2 regions of the Schaalia radingae genome follow, and region 1 is predicted to be linked to the other one. Evidence: riboswitches for the same ligand, from Rfam matches in the RefSeq annotation. Region 1 holds a riboswitch; the other holds the start of a gene.
The links. Region 1 has a riboswitch for thiamine pyrophosphate ahead of BLT69_RS03730 (phosphotransferase enzyme family protein). Riboswitches for the same ligand answer to the same signal wherever they lie in the genome.
Positions count from the first base shown of each region.

Region 1 (9,391 bases):
CACTCCGCGCACTCCGTCAGGCGCGGCGAACGGACCCAATTTCCTTCCCACACCTCCAGCCAAGTACTACCTGCTGGACCAGGAACAGCGCCAGGGCGCGTTGTGGCCAGGCTGGTCGACGACCGAGGTTGACGCTGAGCGTGCCGAGTCACTGACTTTACACCTTGAGCCGCGCTCCATTCCCAAAGGCGCCTCATACCACGTCTTTACCCTGGGAACCTTCGGTGAGACCACCGAATTGATAAATTCGACCCGCGAAATGACAAGCATCACCATGCCGGCGAACATTCACGCACATGCGGCGTGGGCATTCACCCAGCCTGGCGTGTATCTGCTCGATGCGTCCTACAGCGGGACGATCGATGGCGCGCCCGCATCATCAGGCAAGCAGTGCCTGACCGTACTTGTCGGTCACCAGGCAATCCTTGATCACAGGTCAGGAAAGACGCCCTCGTGCGCTGACACGCCCACCGCAGGCACTCCCACGCCAGATACTCCCGCTGGCGGGGCTCCCTCCAGCGAATCTCAGCCGACAGACTCTGGCAAGACGAAGACTGACGGTGCAGATGCAGGTACCACACCGCAGGACGCGGCTGGCGCGCAGAGCACGGGCGAGCAGCATGCCTCCGCCTCGGCTTCAGGTGCCCCGTTGGCATCAGTTACGCCACTGGGCACGCAGCGCCTTGCCAGCAGTGGCGCCCATGGAGGAATGGTCGCAGGCGCACTCATACTGGCCGCGCTCGGGTGTGCGTGCGTGGCCAGGCACCCTCGCTGTTCTTAGTGAGCAACCATATTGCGGCCGGCCTTTTCTGCGATCGTACGCGCGGCAACATACCCGAAGACCAGAGCGGCCCCAATCGACGTGCCGCCGGCAGTGTAGGTGTGTCCAACAATGGATTTGGTGGTATTGCCGGCCGCATACAGACCGTCAATGACGCTGCCGTCCTCGCGCGTGACCTGCGCCTGCGGATTAATCACCAGGCCGCCCGACGTTCCAATGTCACCGGGGTAGACCTGCGTGGCGTAGAACGGGCCTTTCTCCACTGTGCCGAGCGACGGGTTCGGCTCATGGTAGCGGTCACCGTAGAAACGATCGTGTTCGTTTTCGCCGCGGTGGAAATCCTCGTCGATGCCTGTGCGCGCAAAATCGTTGAACCGCTCGAGGGTGAGGCGCAGCTGCTCGACCGGCACGTCGATCTTCTGCGCCAGCTCGTCCACGCTGTCTGCCTGTACCATCGCCCCTGATTCGAAGTATTCCCTGGGCAGGGGCACGACCGGCATGTGTCCGTAGCCGAACACGTATTTCGAGCGGAACTGATGATCGAAGATCAGCCAGGCGGGAAGGTTTTCAGCGTCTCCCTCGCCCTTGCCGAAATGCCCACCATACAGGCCCTGGCCAGCGGTGCAGTATGGCAGCGCTTCGTTCATGAAGCGCTTGCCCTGGCCGTTGACAATCACGGTGTGTGGCAGGGACCGGTCCGGGACGATAAAGCGTTCCTCATCTTCAATGACGATCGGCGTCCACGCGGATGAACGCGGCAACTGGATAACAGGTGACCAGATCGCATCAGCCATATTGTCGATCGCAGCACCGTGTTGCAGGCCGACCTGAATACCGTCGCCCGTGTTCGTTTCCGCGCCGACAGTCCACGTGCCATTAATCGGGTGGCGCTGGTATTTCTGACGCATCTGCGCGTTTCGCTCGAACCCGCCGCACGCCAGGATGACGCCCTTGGCAGCGCGGATACGTGACTCCTTGCCTTCGTGCGTCACGACGATGCCGCGCACCGCGTCATCCTCCACAATGAGGTCCTTCAACGCGGTGTTCATGGCAATTTCGACACCTGCGCGCAGGCATCCTTCCATGAGGGCGCCGGTCAGTCCCATTCCCATTGTGCGCGGTGTGCGCCGGGCAAAGAGATGCTTGATGTTGCGTGCAGTCAGTCGGGCCAGTCGCGCCCACGGCTTCCAGCTTGACGCAAAGAGCAGGATGTCGGCGGAGTCGAACGAATTCAGATCCAGCGGAACAGCCGGTTTGAAATAGGCCTCCATCTGGTTCTTTTTCCATTTGCCCAGTTTGTTCGAGTCGAAGGCACCGGCCTCCACGCCGCGTCCTTGCGGCTGAGCTCCCGGAGCGTCGAGCCAGTAATCGGGGTAGCCTTCCATGTTGCGCCACACCAGTCCGGGGCAGTTTGCAGTCAGGAAATCCATCGCGCGCGTACCGTTGGTCAGGAACGAATCAATCATTTCGTCACTGGTGCAGTCTCCAACCGTCGCCTTCATGTAGGTGCGACCCATTTCCATATTGTCGTTGCCGCCGACACGTTGAAGCTGTTTGTTACCCGGCACCCACACCATGCCGGCCGACTTAGCGGTGGACCCGCCCCATTTGTCGCCTTTTTCGATCATCAGTGTGCGTAGCCCGTTTTTTGCCGCCGTCAGTGACGCGCTCAGGCCGGCTGCACCCGACCCGACGACAACGACATCGAATTCTGTTCGCTTCATTGCTGGCCTTTCATGTGTCGTTCGGACGAGGGATCACGCTTCACCATTGCCAGTGAGTGCCCACTCGTTTCACACTTACCGCTACTGTACGGCATTGAAGCGACGAACGTGCCGGATCGCACTCCCCCTCTTGTCACAAACGAAATTCACATTCATACAATCTTCTGTTCGTCCTCGTGGGTTCCACTTTCGTCGCTTTGAAGGGCTTTCTGTTTTCGCCGCTGTCCGTTTTGTCTCGTTCCTCTTTGTCATCTCACCCGTCAGCGCAGTGAGATTCGGCGGGGTTTTCTTCTCTTACACGATCTGGGGTGAGGTCGGGCAGATTCTCCCGGCCTCACCCCAGCGTTCACGTACTGCGGGCAGTTGTCTTACTGCAGGTAGTCGTTCGTCCACGCGCCATCAATGTCATCCATCGTCGCGGTGGTGAACCCGTTATCAACCATCCACTGGGTGTAGGAGCGGATGACCCCCTCGTCCATCTGCCCCCACTGTCCACTGGGCGCGTGCCACGTGGGCGCCATAAAGGCCAGGGAAGCTTTGAGGGTGTCTTCTTCGCTGGCGCACATGGTGCTGGCAATCAGCTGGATCGTCTCATCCTGATTGTCGCGCGCAAAGTCGTATCCCTTGCCGGTGGCCTGCAGGAAGCTGCGCACCGTGTCGCCATGCTCACGCAGGTAGGACTCTTCGACGCATAGGAAGTAGGCATGGTGTGGCGTGACCTCAATGTCGTCGAAGGAGATCTGAACGACCTGACCAAAGTCTTCCGACCCCTGGTAGGCTTCCCAGCCAAGCACGTTGAAGATCGCGTCATAATGACCTTTTTCGACTGCGCGGATGTCCGGCTCGAACACGCCAGGATCTTCCACGATGACCTTCGAGTAGTCTCCCCCGTCCTTTTCGACAGCTTCCTTGACCATTTCAGTCAGGCGTCCCACCGGTGGGATCGACACATGCTTGCCTTCCAGGTCACGGAAGCGGGTGATGCCCTTGGACTTCAACGTAATGACGCCGCCAAGCTGGTTCTGGTTGAATGTGGCGACCGCAACAAAGGGGTGATCAGTCTTCCGGGTTTCGAGCAGCTCGCCCAAGCGGATCGAGGCGAACTGGAATTCGCCGCGGGCGGTCAGTTCAGCGGGCGTGCCACGGTCAAAACCGTCCCAGGAGATGTCGACGTCCAGATCCTGGTCGGCATACAAGCCTTTCTTGCGTGCCACGAACAGGCCGGCGTGGTTGGGCCACGTCACGACGTATTCCAGACGAATTCTGACGAGGTTCATTGCTACCTTCTTTCTGCCCCTTGTTCGAGGGCGACTCTGATACTGGTGAGTGCGTGTAAGAACCGGGGATCTGTGCGCAGATTGGGATCGGTGCGGTTAGGCAGATCAATGGGGTAATCTGCGACAATGCGACCCGGCCGAGCGGACATGACAAGAACCCTGTCAGCAAGGGTAATGGCCTCTTCCACATCGTGCGTGACCAGCAGGATCGACAGTGCGCGCTGCCGGGCGGCGCTGACCAACCACCGTTGAATGCCGGCGCGCGTCATGGAATCAAGGGCGCCGAACGGCTCATCCAGTGCGATCAATGTGGGTTCAGCGAGCATCGTCCGCAGAAATGCCACACGCGAGCGCATTCCACCAGAGAGCTGGTCCGGATAGGCGTGTGCGAATTCGTCGAGCTCAAACTGAGCGAGAAGGTCGAGGGCGGCCTGCCGTGCCGTGGCCGGGGGTAGTTTGTGGATGAACAGCGGCAATGCGACGTTGTCAACAACAGTGCGCCACTGAAACAGACCGTCGTTTTGCGGCATCAGTGCGACGTGCGGGTTATCCACCTGCCATTCGAGCTGGCCGCTCGTGGCGTGATCCAGGCCGGACACGATACGCAGCAGCGTGGACTTGCCACATCCTGATGGCCCGACGATTGCCACAGTCTGATGTGGGTACAGAGTGGCTGAAATGCGATCGAGGGCCAGAGTGGGCGGGACCTGGAATTGTTTACTGACGTCATTGATGTGAAGCATGTGTCACCGCTTTCCAGGGAAACGCAATGCGTTCGGCCAGAGCAACAACGCCGTACAGCACCAGTGTCATCGCCGTCAACACTGCTGCGCCGACAAAGACCAGCTCGGTGCGAAACGAGGATTGCGCGGTCAGCAGGTAGATTCCCAAGCCATTGCGCGCTCCGACAAACTCAGCAGTCGCTGCCGTAGCCGGCCCGTAGGTGACGGTGATACGTAGCCCGGACATGAACACTGCGGCCGCAGCGGGCATGCGCACATGCGTGAGTATCCACCATTTCGATGCGCCCAAGGTCGTGGCCACGTCAATCTGGTCTCTGCTGGGCGATGCCAGTCCGCGCGCCAGCGGCACCACGATCGGGAAAAGCCCGAACAATCCGACCAGCAGTACTTTCGACGTGATACCGAAGCCGAACCAGATAATGAGCAGCGGCGCAATAGCGACGACCGGAATGGTCTGCGAGATGATGAGAACAGGGATGGCGACACGACCGATCGGGCGAATCGCAAAGATGATGAAAGCCAGGCTCACACCGCACACGAGTGCAAGCACCGTTCCCAGGCCAACTTCAAGGGCGGTGATCCTGGTGGCTTCCCAGACATTGGGCGCATCATCAAAGCCGGCGTGGATAATCGTCGAGGGCGCCGGCATAAGGCGTTCGTTGACGTTGAACGCGCGCACCGCCACCTCCCACGCGCACAGGAGCAACACCACAAACATCAGTGCGGGCATGAAACTGCCCCGGTGGTGTTGGTCGCGCTCACGTGCAGAGACGGCGGTGCGGTACCTCGCGGGCATCTGTTACTTCACGAACTCATTGGTGACGATGTCGTCAGCTGCGATCGGTTCGGTGACCGCAGTCCCCTTCTCGTCATACACGAGGCCCTGCTCGACAATGAATGCCAGGTAGGTGTTCCAGCGATCAATGTCGGCAAAGCCCACACCACCCTTTGAATCAGGCCAATACTGTGTGGAGAGTATTTCCTGGCTGCGGGTGACCAGTTCGGGATCAAGTTTGGCCTGTGGGTTGGCATCGACCAGAATTTTCGCCGCTTCATCGGGGTTATCCTTGGCGAACTCGTAGCCCTTTTGTGCTGCCTGCACGAAGGCGCGGACAAGGTCGGGATCCGATTCGATCAAGTCGTTGCGCGTCGAAATGCCGATCATTGCCGGAGTGGTGGGAACGTCATAGTCGGCGGGCTGGAACATGTGCAGCTTGGTGCCCGACAGTTCTGCCTCAATTGCCTCCCACGTGCTGAGAACCTCAGCAAAATCCGCCTGGCCTGATTCCAGAGCCGCCATCGCCTGCGCGCCCACAATGACGCGGTCAAATTCGCCTGTTCCGCCATCGTGCTGAATCATCATCTGGGTGGAGATATGGGCCGAATCGCCCGAGTAGTCTGCAATTGTCTTGCCGTCCAGATCTTTTGGACGGGTGATCCCCGAATCTTCCAGAACTCCCACGCCATAGGAGGACTTTTGCTGAATATTCAGCACCATCGTCAGCCCAAGGTTGGCGGCGTGAGCCGATGCCAGTGCATCTGCTCCCGAGATTCCAAAATCAGCGCCCTTCGCGCTGAGGACAGCGTCAACACCTGACTTGGAGAAGCCCATGATGTCCACATTCAATCCGGCGTCCGCGAAGTAGCCTTTTTCCTGGGCGACGAACAGTCCAGTGTGATTCGTGTTCGGTGTCCAGTCCAAGATGACGGACACATCACGCATCTGTCCAGAGGCCTGCGAAGCCGACTGGCCGGTGGCGTCGGCGCCTGACTGGTCAGCTGAGGACATATCCGACGATCCGCCTGATGAGCATGCGCCCAGCATGGCGACGCTGAGGAGGAGGGGCAAAAGCCTGGTTGTTTTCATGATCTCTCGATTGCTAGTTGGGTAACTGTGCGGATAAATTGAGTGCCGGATTCAGTGGTGAACCACCGGTGATGAGCATCCATCCCGATCGTGTACGCCCAATCCGACGTACGCCCCGGTATCGGGGCACGCTGGTCATACTCGATAACAGCGAGTTCGAACTCGGTGTTCGACACTGCCACCATCGGCGCGAGCATGCGAGCCTCCTCGCGCATCAGTGGGTACTGACTGACATACCCGTCCAGAAGGTCGCGCACCACCTGGGGACGCCACGCATTTTCGATACCTTCAGTGATGGTCAGCCAGTCGATCGCGTGACGTTCAATGAGCTGTGCCAGATCGAACAGCGACGGGTTGGCGTATGCCAGCCCAAAATCAAAGACACTGGTGATGACGGGACCCTGCCTGGTGTCCTTCCACATCGTGTTGGACACGTGCAGGTCCCCGTGTGTCCAGTAACGAGGGCGCTCCCGCAGCGGCTCAAGGGCCCGCGCAAAAGGAGCGACAACTGCCAGGTCACCAGCCAGGTCACGGCCGGTTCTGGACACATAGTTGGCAACGATGGGGTGCGCTTCGCACCAGGCTTCAAGACGGTCAAACGGATCACCCAGCATGAGGTCCATGCGCGACTGGTAAGGATTGGGCGGTGCGACCACTGCCGGAATCTTTTCAGAGGCGCGACGAAGCTGCCCCGCCACTCGGCCGATTTCCACGCTCTCTTCGCGTGTGTACGGCGGCATCCAGCTGGTCGTCGCACGGTAACGGTCTTCACCCGGCGCGCATTCGCTCACTTCCCAGACCCATCCGCCCATCGTCAGACATGTTCTGCCGGTATCGAAGGTGAAGAAGCGCGGCGTCGGGAAGGCGCCTGCGGCAAGCCGGTTCACGTAGTCATGTTTGGCACACAGGTCGTATTCGCTGATCAGGTGGGGCGCATAGCGTTTGATGAAGACGCGTGTTCCACATGCCAGCTGGGCGATACACGCCGAGGCCATTGGACGCGCCGAGTGAGTGAGGACCTGCGGGCACTGGGCGGAAGCACCCGCCAGATGCGGCATATCCACCAGGCGCTCTTCCAGCGCCGCCACATCCTGATCTGAGATCAGTGGCCACACATTGTTAATGATGTCGAGTTGTTCGTCTCGATTCATTTGCGGCTCCTCGTGCTCACCAATGCGCACGACTAAACCGCGTTCCTACGCCAGCATGATCTGGTTCAGGTATAACGGTCGGAGAATTTTCCCTCTCAGCCCGCCTGTCCGGGCTCCCGTGCCCCCTCACCATACCATCAGCTGCACGTCATACGTAAAACGAGGGTGCCCCACCCTCACATAGTGGATGGGTCACCCTCGTCAATGGGACAGGAAACACAGTGCGAACTAGTCGCGAGCCTTTTCCTTCATTTCCCACGTTTCGATGATGTCGCCCTCGGCAATGTCCTTGAAGCCCAGGGTGATACCGCATTCGTAGCCTTCGCGAACCTCGGTGACATCGTCCTTTTCGCGGCGCAGCGACGCGATCTCCAAATCGGGAGCAACCACGACACCGTCGCGAACCAGGCGGGCCTTCGAGCCGCGGCGAATGATGCCGTCACGGACAATGGAGCCTGCGATGTTACCGAACTTGCCGGAGCGGAAGACCTGGCGGATCTCAGCCGTGCCCAGCGCGACCTCTTCATAAATCGGCTTGAGCATGCCCTTCAGGGCCGCTTCGATATCGTCGATGGCTGCGTAGATGACCGAGTAGTACTTGATCTCCACGCCTTCCGCGTCGGCCATTTCAGCCACGCGCTCAGCCGGACGCACGTTAAAGCCGATGATGACCGCGTTATCGACGGTGGCCAGGTTGACATCGTTTTGCGTAATGGCTCCGACGCCGCGGTGGATGATCCGCAGGGCAACTTCGTCGCCCACGTCGATACGCAGCAAGGAATCTTCCAGAGCCTCAACGGCACCGGACACGTCACCCTTGATGACAAGGTTGAGGGTGTCAACTTCACCTTCCTTGAGAACCTTATCGAAGTCTTCGAGGGTGACGCGCTTGCGACGCTTGGCCAGCAGTGCTGCGCGCTCGGCAGCTTCTCGCTTGTCAGCGATCTGGCGGGCGGTGCGGTCATCGGATGCCACAAGGAAGGAGTCGCCTGCCCGTGGAACTGATGTCAGGCCGATCACCTGCACCGGTCGTGACGGACCGGCTTCCTGCACATCCTTGCCATACTCGTCGAACATGGCGCGCACGCGTCCGGAGGCGGATCCCACAACGAGGGCGTCTCCCACGCGCAGCGTTCCACGCTGGACCAGCATGGTGGCAACCGCACCACGACCACGGTCAAGGTTCGCTTCAATGGCGACGCCTCGCGCCTCGGTGTCAGGGTTTGCCTCCAGGTCAAGTGCGGCATCCGCTGTCAGGAGGACTGCTTCGAGCAGGTCACTGATGCCGGTGCGCTGCTTGGCGGACACGTCCACGAACATGACGTCGCCGCCATATTCTTCAGCCACAAGGTTGTATTCGGTGAGCTGGGAGCGGATCTTATCCGGATTGGCATCTTCCTTATCCACCTTGTTGACGGCCACAACGATCGGCACGTCCGCTGCCTGCGCATGGTTGATCGCTTCAACGGTCTGCGGCATGACGCCGTCATCGGCTGCGACCACCAGGATCGCAATGTCCGTCACCTTGGCGCCACGGGCACGCATAGCGGTGAAGGCTTCGTGACCAGGCGTGTCGATGAATGTGATGGGGCGGTCCTTGCCCTCCATATCCACCGTGACCTGGTAGGCGCCGATGTGCTGGGTGATGCCACCGTGTTCGGTGTCGACGACGTCGGTGTGCCGGATGGCGTCCAGCAGCTTCGTCTTACCGTGGTCGACGTGACCCATGACGGTGACGACCGGTGGGCGCGGCTTGAGGTGCTCTTCATCATCAAGTTCTTCGGCCTCAAGGTCGATATCGAAGGACTCAAGCAGTTCGCGATCCTCGTCTTCTGGGGAAACGACCTT
Region 1 covers NZ_LT629792.1:848,825-858,215, reverse strand. The annotation lists gene BLT69_RS03760 (choice-of-anchor M domain-containing protein) at 1-781, shown strand, start outside; gene BLT69_RS03755 (FAD-dependent oxidoreductase) at 778-2,505, opposite strand; gene BLT69_RS03750 (ABC transporter substrate-binding protein) at 2,874-3,782, opposite strand; gene BLT69_RS03745 (ABC transporter ATP-binding protein) at 3,785-4,525, opposite strand; gene BLT69_RS03740 (ABC transporter permease) at 4,509-5,321, opposite strand; gene BLT69_RS03735 (ABC transporter substrate-binding protein) at 5,325-6,392, opposite strand; gene BLT69_RS03730 (phosphotransferase enzyme family protein) at 6,389-7,543, opposite strand; TPP riboswitch at 7,568-7,673, opposite strand; gene infB (translation initiation factor IF-2) at 7,772-9,391, opposite strand, start outside.

Region 2 (9,391 bases), 1.0 Mb from region 1:
GCTGGCCAGAGGCTTTTTCAGCGCGTTCCAGCGCCTGCTCGTGTGCGAGGGTGAGCGGTGCGTGGGGCAGGGGATGCTGCTCGTGTGCCAAGGCATGCGTATTCCCAGCGTTCAGGTGATCTTCCTGTTCGGGGATCTGTGCGCCTTCATTGGTCGGCTCGATATTGTGCGAATCCGTCGGCGTACTCATCAGGTGTCAGCCTCCTGTGATGCGCCAGTAATGGGCGCGAAAAGGTATCCAAGCTGTCCCCATCACTGTAAACAGCATCGGTGGCGCGCTTCAAGGCGATGCCTGCCAGCGTTCACCTGACGCTGCGAGGCAGCTCTCACATAAGGCGCTAGGTAGCGCCGCCCCGCTGGTGGCGCGAGTCATTGTCCAGCAGAGGGCGCCAAGCCGTGCCCAGCAGAGGGCGCTACCCAATTGTGCGAACGGAGTCCCGCTCCACGATCGGCACATGAACAAGGGTTGGTTCCGAGTGGGGCTCCGACTGCGATGACTGATTATCTGCATTCTTCTGTGCCCGCCCATGTGAGCGGGCACAGTCAACCAGGTACTCCATCCCAAGGGCGCCCATCTCCAGGTACGGCAGATGCAGCGTCGTCATCGGCGGGCGCATCATGTTGGCAAGTGGCTCATCGTCAAACGAGAGCACCGACATGTCGTCAGGCACCCGCAGGTTCCGATCACAGAGCGCCTGGTACACGCCCATTGCGATTCGGTCGTTGGCTGCAACGATGGCCGCTGCGCCGCTGCGATCTAGTCGATCGAGGATCGCATTCGCACCTTCGAAGCCCAGCGGAGACTCCCATGCTTCCCCAGGAACCTCATCAACGATCTGTACGCCTGACGCAGCGCATCCTGCGTCAATACCGCGCAAGCGGGCTCCTATGCAGATGGATACTTCGGGTGCGGGGTCAGTCGGATAGCGCCCGATCAGAGCCACGCGACGGTGCCCATGCGCTCGCAGGTAGGCAATGGCACGGCGACCCGCGTCTTCCTCGTCAGGCATGATCGAATGCCACCCGTCGGCCTGGCCGTTAATGATTACCCCGGGCAATCCTGACGTCAAATGCGGCAAGGAGACCAGGCGTGGGGACATCAGGCCGACTGCAAATCCTTCGACTGCGCGGGACCTGAGGGCGCTCAGTGCGCGCGCCATGCCGTCGGGGCTTCGGTCGACTTCCATCATGAGGACTGAGAAGGAATGCTCGTCTGCGGTGTCGAGGATTCCACGGATCATCTGCGATGCGAATCGAGTAACGGTCACTCCACTGGAAACGAATCCAACCGTCGATGTCGTGCCGGTACGTAAATTACGCGCTGTGAGATTGGGTACATAGCCAAGGTGGCGAGCAGCCTGCTGGACGCGTTCAATGGTGGCCTCAGGGATGCGTGACTTGTGAACGCTATTGAGCGCCATGCTGACCGTCGCGGTGGACAGCCCGACATGCTGCGCGATATCAGCGATCGTAATGCGGCTTTCCATGTGGATCAGAATAAACCTCTGTGTATATAAAAGAGTGAAAGTGGATGAGGAGGTTTTTCGTCGATAGTTGCTGAAAAAGTCCTGAATGGCATTAAGATAGGGCTCGAGGCTTCTCGGAGCAGTGATCAGACCTGCCCGCCTCTTTGTTTTTGGGAGACGCAATGGACTCTTCACCTGCGCCCCGTTTTATGACGGTTGCGGAAGTGGCAGATCTCATGCGTGTGTCCAAAATGACTGTCTACCGCTTGATTAACAAGGGTGAATTGCCTGCTCTTCGCGTCGGCCGCAGCTTCAGAGTGCCCGAGGCTGCAGTGAGTCACATCATCGATGCCGGCCTTGCGCAATGGTCCGATGAACGTCAAAGTGGAATAAGCGGGTAGGATAGTAGGGTTGTATCTTTCGAGGTACCCCAGACCGTAGCTGTCATGCACCATCATGACTGCATTCAATTTGTGAATGACGAGGGAGGGCCCTATGGGTTCCGTTATCAAGAAGCGCCGTAAGCGCATGGCAAAGAAGAAGCACCGCAAGTTGCTGCGCAAGACACGGCACCAGCGTCGTAACAAGAAGTGACGCGACCGGGGCCCGGCCATCGTGGTCGGGTCTCGTTTTATATCTGATCAACCTGAGTAGCCGACCAGCGGCACAAACCCATCGAAGGGTGACAACCATGGAACTGACAACGATCCACGTGATGCGCCACGGGGAAGTCGATAATCCCGACGGTGTTCTGTACGGAAGGCTCCCTGGATTCGGCCTGACTGAGCTCGGGCACGCGATGGCGGAACGGGTCGCTCAGTACCTCATTGACGAGGGCGCCGATGTCACGGCCATTATTGCATCGCCACTCAAACGTGCTCAGCAGAGCGCTGCTCCGACCGCGCGGGCCTTTGACGTACCTGTCCAGGCGGACGTGCGCCTGATCGAAGCAGATTCAGCTTTCGAGGGTCTGCCCATTAACGCCAACCGCGCACTCTTACTGCATCCGCGTTACTGGCACCTCTATCTCAATCCGTTACGTCCCTCGTGGGGAGAATCCTATGCTGATGCTGCGTCGCGAATGAGTGCGGCAGTTTCCTCAGCCCTGGACAAGGCCCGTGGGCATGAAGCGTTGGTGGTTTCTCACCAAATGCCGATCACAGCGCTGACTCGTTTCGTGCAGGGTCGCATGTTGGCACACTCGCCACTGTCTCGTGTGTGTTCCCTGGCATCGGTGACGAGCTTCCATTTCAGCGGCTCGACGCTGGTGGGTCTCGACTATTCCGAACCATGCAAGGACATGTTGGCTCATGCGGCCGACATGACTCCAGGTGCGTCGGAAGCTCAGCTCAAACGGTAGTAACTGACATCTGCGTATCCGGCTGGTTGGGACAGCCTATCGGTACCGGCCCTTTGATGTAGGCCTGTTCGAGTGCGGGCGGTGCGTGGCTATGTCTAGTCGGTCAGGCGCGGGCGGCAGCACCGCAATAAACGGTCTAGCGCGTACCTCTGCCTCCAACTGTCCCCTCCCGAACCTGCCTGTCTCTTTCTGCACCCAACTGTCGATCTGAAGGCAGTCTGCGAGGCGGGATTTTCACTAGCACCCGCCTGAACTGCGCAAACGGTGAAGACACATCGGTGTGGAACTCGCGAGCGAGCTCGAGATCGACAGATGGGGAGAGAACGGACAGAGGGGCGAGACGGAGCAGATGGTGCGAGACGGAGCAGACGAGAGCGCTCGGAGATGTCTGTGATGAGTGACAGTGAGTGTTAGAGCTCGGGGTCCTCATCCAACGGGTCGCCAGTCTCGGACGTATCTTCGTCGGTGAAGGAATCGCGACCTGCTGGGCCCGCATTGCTAGTGGAATCAGGCCCTGGCGCGTCTGCATTGGTTGAGGAATCAGGGCTTGTTGGATCCGCATCGGTGTCGGAATCGGGCCCTGTCGCGTCTGCTTCTTCGGAAAATGAATCAGCCGGATCTGACTGGTCGGAATCAGAAACTGATGTGGAACCGGCTGGCGGCACGCGATATCCAGGCTCGTCGGGAGAACTCGAGTCGCTGTCAACGGGCTTCGCGTGGTCTCCGTGCGCTTCCTCATTGCGAGCCTGCTCGCGTCGGCGGCGCTGAATGTCACGTTCCAGGCGGAACAGGAAATCCGGATCATCGTCGGGTGCCAGTGGTTCGCGACGCTGCGAGGACTGCGAACGGTCAGGTCGCCGGGACCATCCAGAACGCAGCGGATTCGATTCTGATGTCAAGTCCGACAACCCCGTGGTTTCCCCGGATTCGGCGCGCGTGATGGTTCGCAGCAGGATCCACACGATTGACCCGATGGAAATAAACGGCATCGTGATGACGATGATCGTCAGCCACCACATACGGCCGATACGACCAGGCACTTCATCATCAGGAGTGCGTGCCCAGTCAGCGATTGCGTAAATAGTGACGGCAATCCACAGGACAACGGCAAGAATACGAACCATCCCACCATTTTAGGTCAGGAACGACCATGCCTCGACACGACTTAGATGACGATGGCCACTGAAACGATGACGGCGCACGCCAGCGTCGCGATCCCCGTGTACTTCAAGGCGCGTATCAGATCGCGGCCAACCGCACCGCTAAGAACGATTCGAATACCGGGAATGACGGTGCCGGCCATCAGAACAGCGGCCACACACACCGCCCACCACGGGGAATGCACACTGATCGCCAGCACCACAACTGCGGCCACGAGGAGCGCGCAATACGCCGCTCGCGAAGCGGGATCACCCAAACGTACAGCCAGCGTCATCTTCCCAGAGGCCCTGTCCGTGGGAATGTCACGCAAGTTATTCACCATGAGCAAGGCGATCGATTCGAACCCCATGCCTGCTCCGGCACACCACACCCACCAGGGAGCACCCAGAGTCTGCGTCCATGTGGTGCCCACAGTTGCGACCAACCCGAAGAAAATGAACACCATCAGCTCGGACAGCCCCACACCCATATACCCGTACGGATTGCGTCCACCAGTGTAAAACCATGCGGCGGCAACTGCCGCGACGCCCACCACCAGCAACCACCACTGGCCAGACAATGCGATCAGAACCAGACCGGCCACGCCTGCCACAGCGAAACAAGCCAGCGCCACTGCCAGGACGACGCGCGGAGAGACCGAGCCGCCGCTCGTCAAACGTGGCGGGCCGGTGCGAAAGTCATCCGTTCCACGCACGCCGTCAGAATAGTCATTCGAAAAGTTCACACCGATTTGCAAAGCCAGCGCCACACACAGTGCGAGCAATGCGCGCCCCCAGTGCAACTGATCCAGCTCAGCTGCAGCCGCAGTTCCCACAATCACGGGCGCAAGAGCGGCCGGAAGTGTGCGAAGGCGGGCGCCCTCAATCCAGTCTTGAACAGTTGCCATTTAGCGTCGCCAGTGCTCCCCGTGTTCGATCTGTTCCATCACCAGTGCCCGCACACGGCTCCGGTCAACTTTCCCGGATTCCAGCATGGGCAGTGTGTGAAGCGGTACGACAACGCGTGGAGCCTGCGCTCGGCCCAGACGCGCTCCCACGTGATCGCGAATGGAGCGCGCCCATGAATCCAGATCCGCACTGTGCGAGCTATCGCGCACCACCGCGGCGGTGACCACGTGCCCCCAGCGTTCGTCTTCAAGATCGAGGATCCAACTGTCACGCACACCCGGAGCTGACAACACGGCATCACGAACCGGACCAGGTGCCACTGACAGGCCGCCCGTCACGATGACATCATCGCTGCGCCCCAGCACCTGAACGTCGCCATTGGAGGCAATTCGACCGATATCACCTGTCAGCAGCCACCGTGCGCCACCCTCGTCAATGAAGGGGGAGGGGCCGTCCAGGTACTTTGTCATGAGCATGGGCCCGGCAATTGCCAGGCGTGATTGCCCGTCAACGTCGACAGCGCGGACCGTTACCCCCGGCAAGGGACGCGAGTTGTACACGCAGCCGCCACCCGTTTCAGTCATGCCATAGGTCGTGACCACCCGGATGCCGTGGTTGCGCGCAGCCTGCAGGAGTTCCTTGGTTATGGAAGAACCGCCGACGAGGACACCGGCAAGCGAGGCCAGTGCGCGAATAACTTCCTCACCGGCATCCAAACACGCTCGCAGCTGCACGGGTACCAGCGAGAGATACCCTGGCACCTGTGAATCCTGAGTGGCACCCGCGATGGAAGAGAGCAGGTCAGCGGGGCGGAAACCTGAATCCGTGTCCACCACCATCGGGCTGAAACCGGCGACTGCACTGCGCATGAGGACCTGAGCACCGGCGATGTGATGGGCAGGAAGCGCAAGAATCCAACGCCCCGGCCCCTCCAGCGCCGCGTGAGTGGAGTGCACGGATGCGATTAATGCCTCGGTGGACAGGCCAACGAGGTGAGGCGTTCCCGTTGATGACCCCGACGTCGGAATCACTACGTCGACGCCGTCCAGAAGAGCCGGGTCATTGCGGACGTCTTCGGGTAGTTCAGGAAAAGCGTGTGACACATCGGTTTGAAGATGGCGCAAGGACGTATGGGGGATCTCGCTGGGAGGACGCATGACCACGACTGTTCGCTTGTGCGACGAGGGTGCCTCGTCCATGGCGCCGTCTGATGCTGTGCGTGCCTGTTCAGCCAGTTTGCTGAGCGAGGCGTAAGCCAAAGCCGCTGCTCCAACGGAAGTGCCTCCCGGAACGACTAAGACACGAGGGGTCTGCACTTGTCCTCCTTTACAAACGGCTTTTCTGAACCATCGTAATGCCCAATCGGTCAATTAACGTGTGCGGAGATGAGATCGTGGGCAAGTCGACATGGAATTGCACCGATAGCCTCGTTACTATCGAGGTATGACTATTGGGAAGCTCTCAGCGAAAGCCTCATGGGCGCTGATCGCATTACTAGGAGCACTGCTCGTTGCAGTGATCGGTGTGGGTGCGTACGCGGCCTACTTCGCTGACCGCGCCTTGCCGCGAACCACTGTCGCCGGACAGTCCGTGTCCGGACAAAACCGCGACGAAATTGCCCAAGGTCTGCAGGAGCGAGCCTCACACGCCAGCATCAATGTGACGGTTGACGGTACGCTGACCAGCGCGACGCTGGAAGAAGCGGGAATCACCATCGACACCGACGCCACGCTGGATGATGTGTTCGCTCCCAACGGTTCGATCCTGTCACGCATCTCCTCACTGTTTACCTCGCGGGATGTCCAGGTGGTGACCTCGCGAGATGATGCGGCTGCGCAGGCATTGACCCAGAAAGTTTCCGCCTCTGTTGACCAGCCCGTACGCGAAGGTTCCATCCAGTTCAACGAAGACGGTGGCACATTCAGCGTGATTGAAGCACAGGAAGGGCGCAGTGTCGACCTCGAGCAGCTTGCCAGTGCATGCGATGAAGCTGCGCGCACGCTGACTACCCAGGACATTGACTTGCCGATGATCGCCGTCAGCCCGACGGTGACCACGCAAATTGCTCAGCAACTTGCAGACAAGGCGAACACGATGCTGGAAATTCCTGTATCGATTACTGACGGTATTCACACCTACTCACCCGATGCGCGTGAACGCTCGACGTGGATCGCGCTGCCGGATCTGAACGCCGCGGGCGGAGCTGGTGGCAAGGGCGCTGCCGCCAACACAGGCGCACTTGATGTCACGTGGAATGAGAAACCGGTTCGCGCGTGGGTTGAATCGACCGCGCTGTCCACCAACGAAGAGCCCACGAAGGGTGTCAAGAACGTCAATTCGCGTGGGGACGTTGTCGCGGTCGCGGATCCAGGTAAGAGCGGATGGACCGTCAACAACGCTGGCGAGGTGGCCGATGAGCTGCTCGCAGCCCTGAAAGACGGCACCGCCTACGAAGGCGATTTTGACTACGACCAGACCGAACCCGAATTCACCACCCGCGAGATTGCGGATGGTGCTGGCGACAAGGTGTATCAGGCAGCTCCTGGTGAAAAGTGGATCGACGTGGACCTGTCGAACGCATCAGTGACCGCTTACGAAGGTGCAACTGTTGTCCAGGGCCCGATCCCGATGGTTCCCGGCAAGCCCGGGTGGGAAACCGTTACCGGAACGTTCCGCATCTACCTCAAGCATCAGGACCAGATGATGGGCTGCAGCCCCGGCTACGACTACTGCACATACACACCGTGGGTGTCATACTTCCACGGTGACTACGCGTTGCACGGCGCGCCCTCACGCAGCTCTTTTGGCTGGTCAGGTGAAGGTGGCTCGCACGGTTGTGTCAATATGCCGGTTGATGGTGCGCAGTGGATCTATAACTGGGCCCCTGTCGGCACAGTGGTGGTGTCACACTACTGAGCAGCAGGCTCATCATTGCAGTTCGACCTTTTCGTATAAACCTGATAGCATTGTGATCAGTGACACGGGGTGCTTCACGCTGAGATCAAACCCGTTGAACCTGTCCAGATAATGCTGACGAAGGAATGTCCGATGGAGAATTTCCATACCCAATGCGTCGACGCTTTACACGCTGTCAGAACACACCACCCGCTCGTTGGAGCCATCACCAACTCGGTAGTCACGAACTTTACGGCCAACGCTCTGCTTGCCATTGGGGCAGCACCGGCAATGGTCGATATCCCCGGCGAATCCGGTCCCTTTGCCGCAATTGCCAATGCTGTGCTGATCAACCTGGGAACCCCGACGCCGACTCAGTGCGAAGCCGCGCTGGAGTCCGCCACCAGCGCCAACGAAGCGGGCACGTGCTGGGTTCTTGACCCGGTTGCCATCGGGCCGCTGCCGGTGCGCACGCAGCTCGCGCATCAGCTGGTCGCCCTCGGCCCGTCAATTGTGCGAGGCAACCCGTCGGAAATCATTGCTCTGGCAGGGCTGGGAGAAGGCGGCCGCGGTGTTGACTCCGCTGATGCGGTGGACGCCGCCATCGATGCCGCCCGCCGCATCAACAGCGAATATGGATCGTTGGTGGCTGTGTCCGGCAAGTCCGATGCGATCGTCTCAGCCGACGCAATCGTGCGTGTCGAGGGTGGCTCAGATATGCTGACCCGCATCACTGGGGCGGGATGCTCACTTGGCGCGCTGGCCGGCGCGTTCGCCTCTGTGGCTCGGACCCAGCTTGACGGTTTGGTTGCTGTTCACGCACTGTATGCGGTGGCCTCGGAAATCGCGGCGGAGCGTGCACGCGGAACCGGCACGTTCCAAATAGAGTTCCTCGACGCGCTGGACAACTTCCGCGATGAGGACTTTGAACGCGTCACCATCATCGCGCAGTGAGGCCAGGCCAGTGATGAACAAGGCTGTCTCATCCCTCGACCTGAGCATCTATCTTGTCACGGACGCAGACATGTGCCACGCTGCGGGACGCACCGTTGCGCAAACGGTGGCAGAAGCTGTCGCCGGAGGAGTGACATGCGTGCAGCTTCGGTGTAAAGATGCCGAGTCACTGGATTTCTTCAACGAAGTGATGGAAGTGGCCGACGCTGTCGCTGACTCGGTCACACTCCTGATCAATGATCGTGTGGACGTATTCCTGGCGGCACGCCAGGCGGGCGCGACCGTTGCAGGCGTCCACGTTGGACAAACCGACTTGCCGGTTGCCCTTGTCCGCAAGCTGATCGGTCCCGAGGCCATCATCGGCCTGTCGGCCTCCACCCCTGAGGAACTGAAGGAAGCCGAAGAGAACCCGGGGCGCGTCGACTACATCGGCATTGGTGTCGTGCGTGATACATCCACGAAAACCGATGCTCCTGAGGAACATGGCATCGATGGAACAGGACAGATCGCACGCAGCACACACCTGCCGTCGGTGGCAATCGGCGGCATCAAAGCACCGGATATGGCACCGCTGGCACGTGAAGGATTGGACGGAGCGGCCGTCGTGTCCGCAATTTGCCTAGCACCCGACGCGCGCGAAGCTGCACGCGAACTGGCAGATCAATGGG
Region 2 covers NZ_LT629792.1:1,883,519-1,892,909, reverse strand. The annotation lists gene BLT69_RS08340 (glycoside hydrolase family 32 protein) at 1-190, opposite strand, end outside; gene BLT69_RS08335 (LacI family DNA-binding transcriptional regulator) at 414-1,487, opposite strand; gene BLT69_RS08330 (helix-turn-helix domain-containing protein) at 1,649-1,867, shown strand; gene BLT69_RS08325 (30S ribosomal protein bS22) at 1,962-2,060, shown strand; gene BLT69_RS08320 (histidine phosphatase family protein) at 2,158-2,826, shown strand; gene BLT69_RS11100 (MSCRAMM family adhesin SdrC) at 3,237-3,950, opposite strand; gene BLT69_RS08310 (1,4-dihydroxy-2-naphthoate polyprenyltransferase) at 3,992-4,873, opposite strand; gene BLT69_RS08305 (AMP-binding protein) at 4,874-6,190, opposite strand; gene BLT69_RS08300 (L,D-transpeptidase family protein) at 6,318-7,790, shown strand; TPP riboswitch at 7,846-7,933, shown strand; gene thiM (hydroxyethylthiazole kinase) at 7,923-8,723, shown strand; gene thiE (thiamine phosphate synthase) at 8,686-9,391, shown strand, end outside.
Region 2: linked by a shared signal. The riboswitch ahead of thiM (hydroxyethylthiazole kinase) and the one ahead of BLT69_RS03730 (phosphotransferase enzyme family protein) in region 1 are both predicted to bind thiamine pyrophosphate.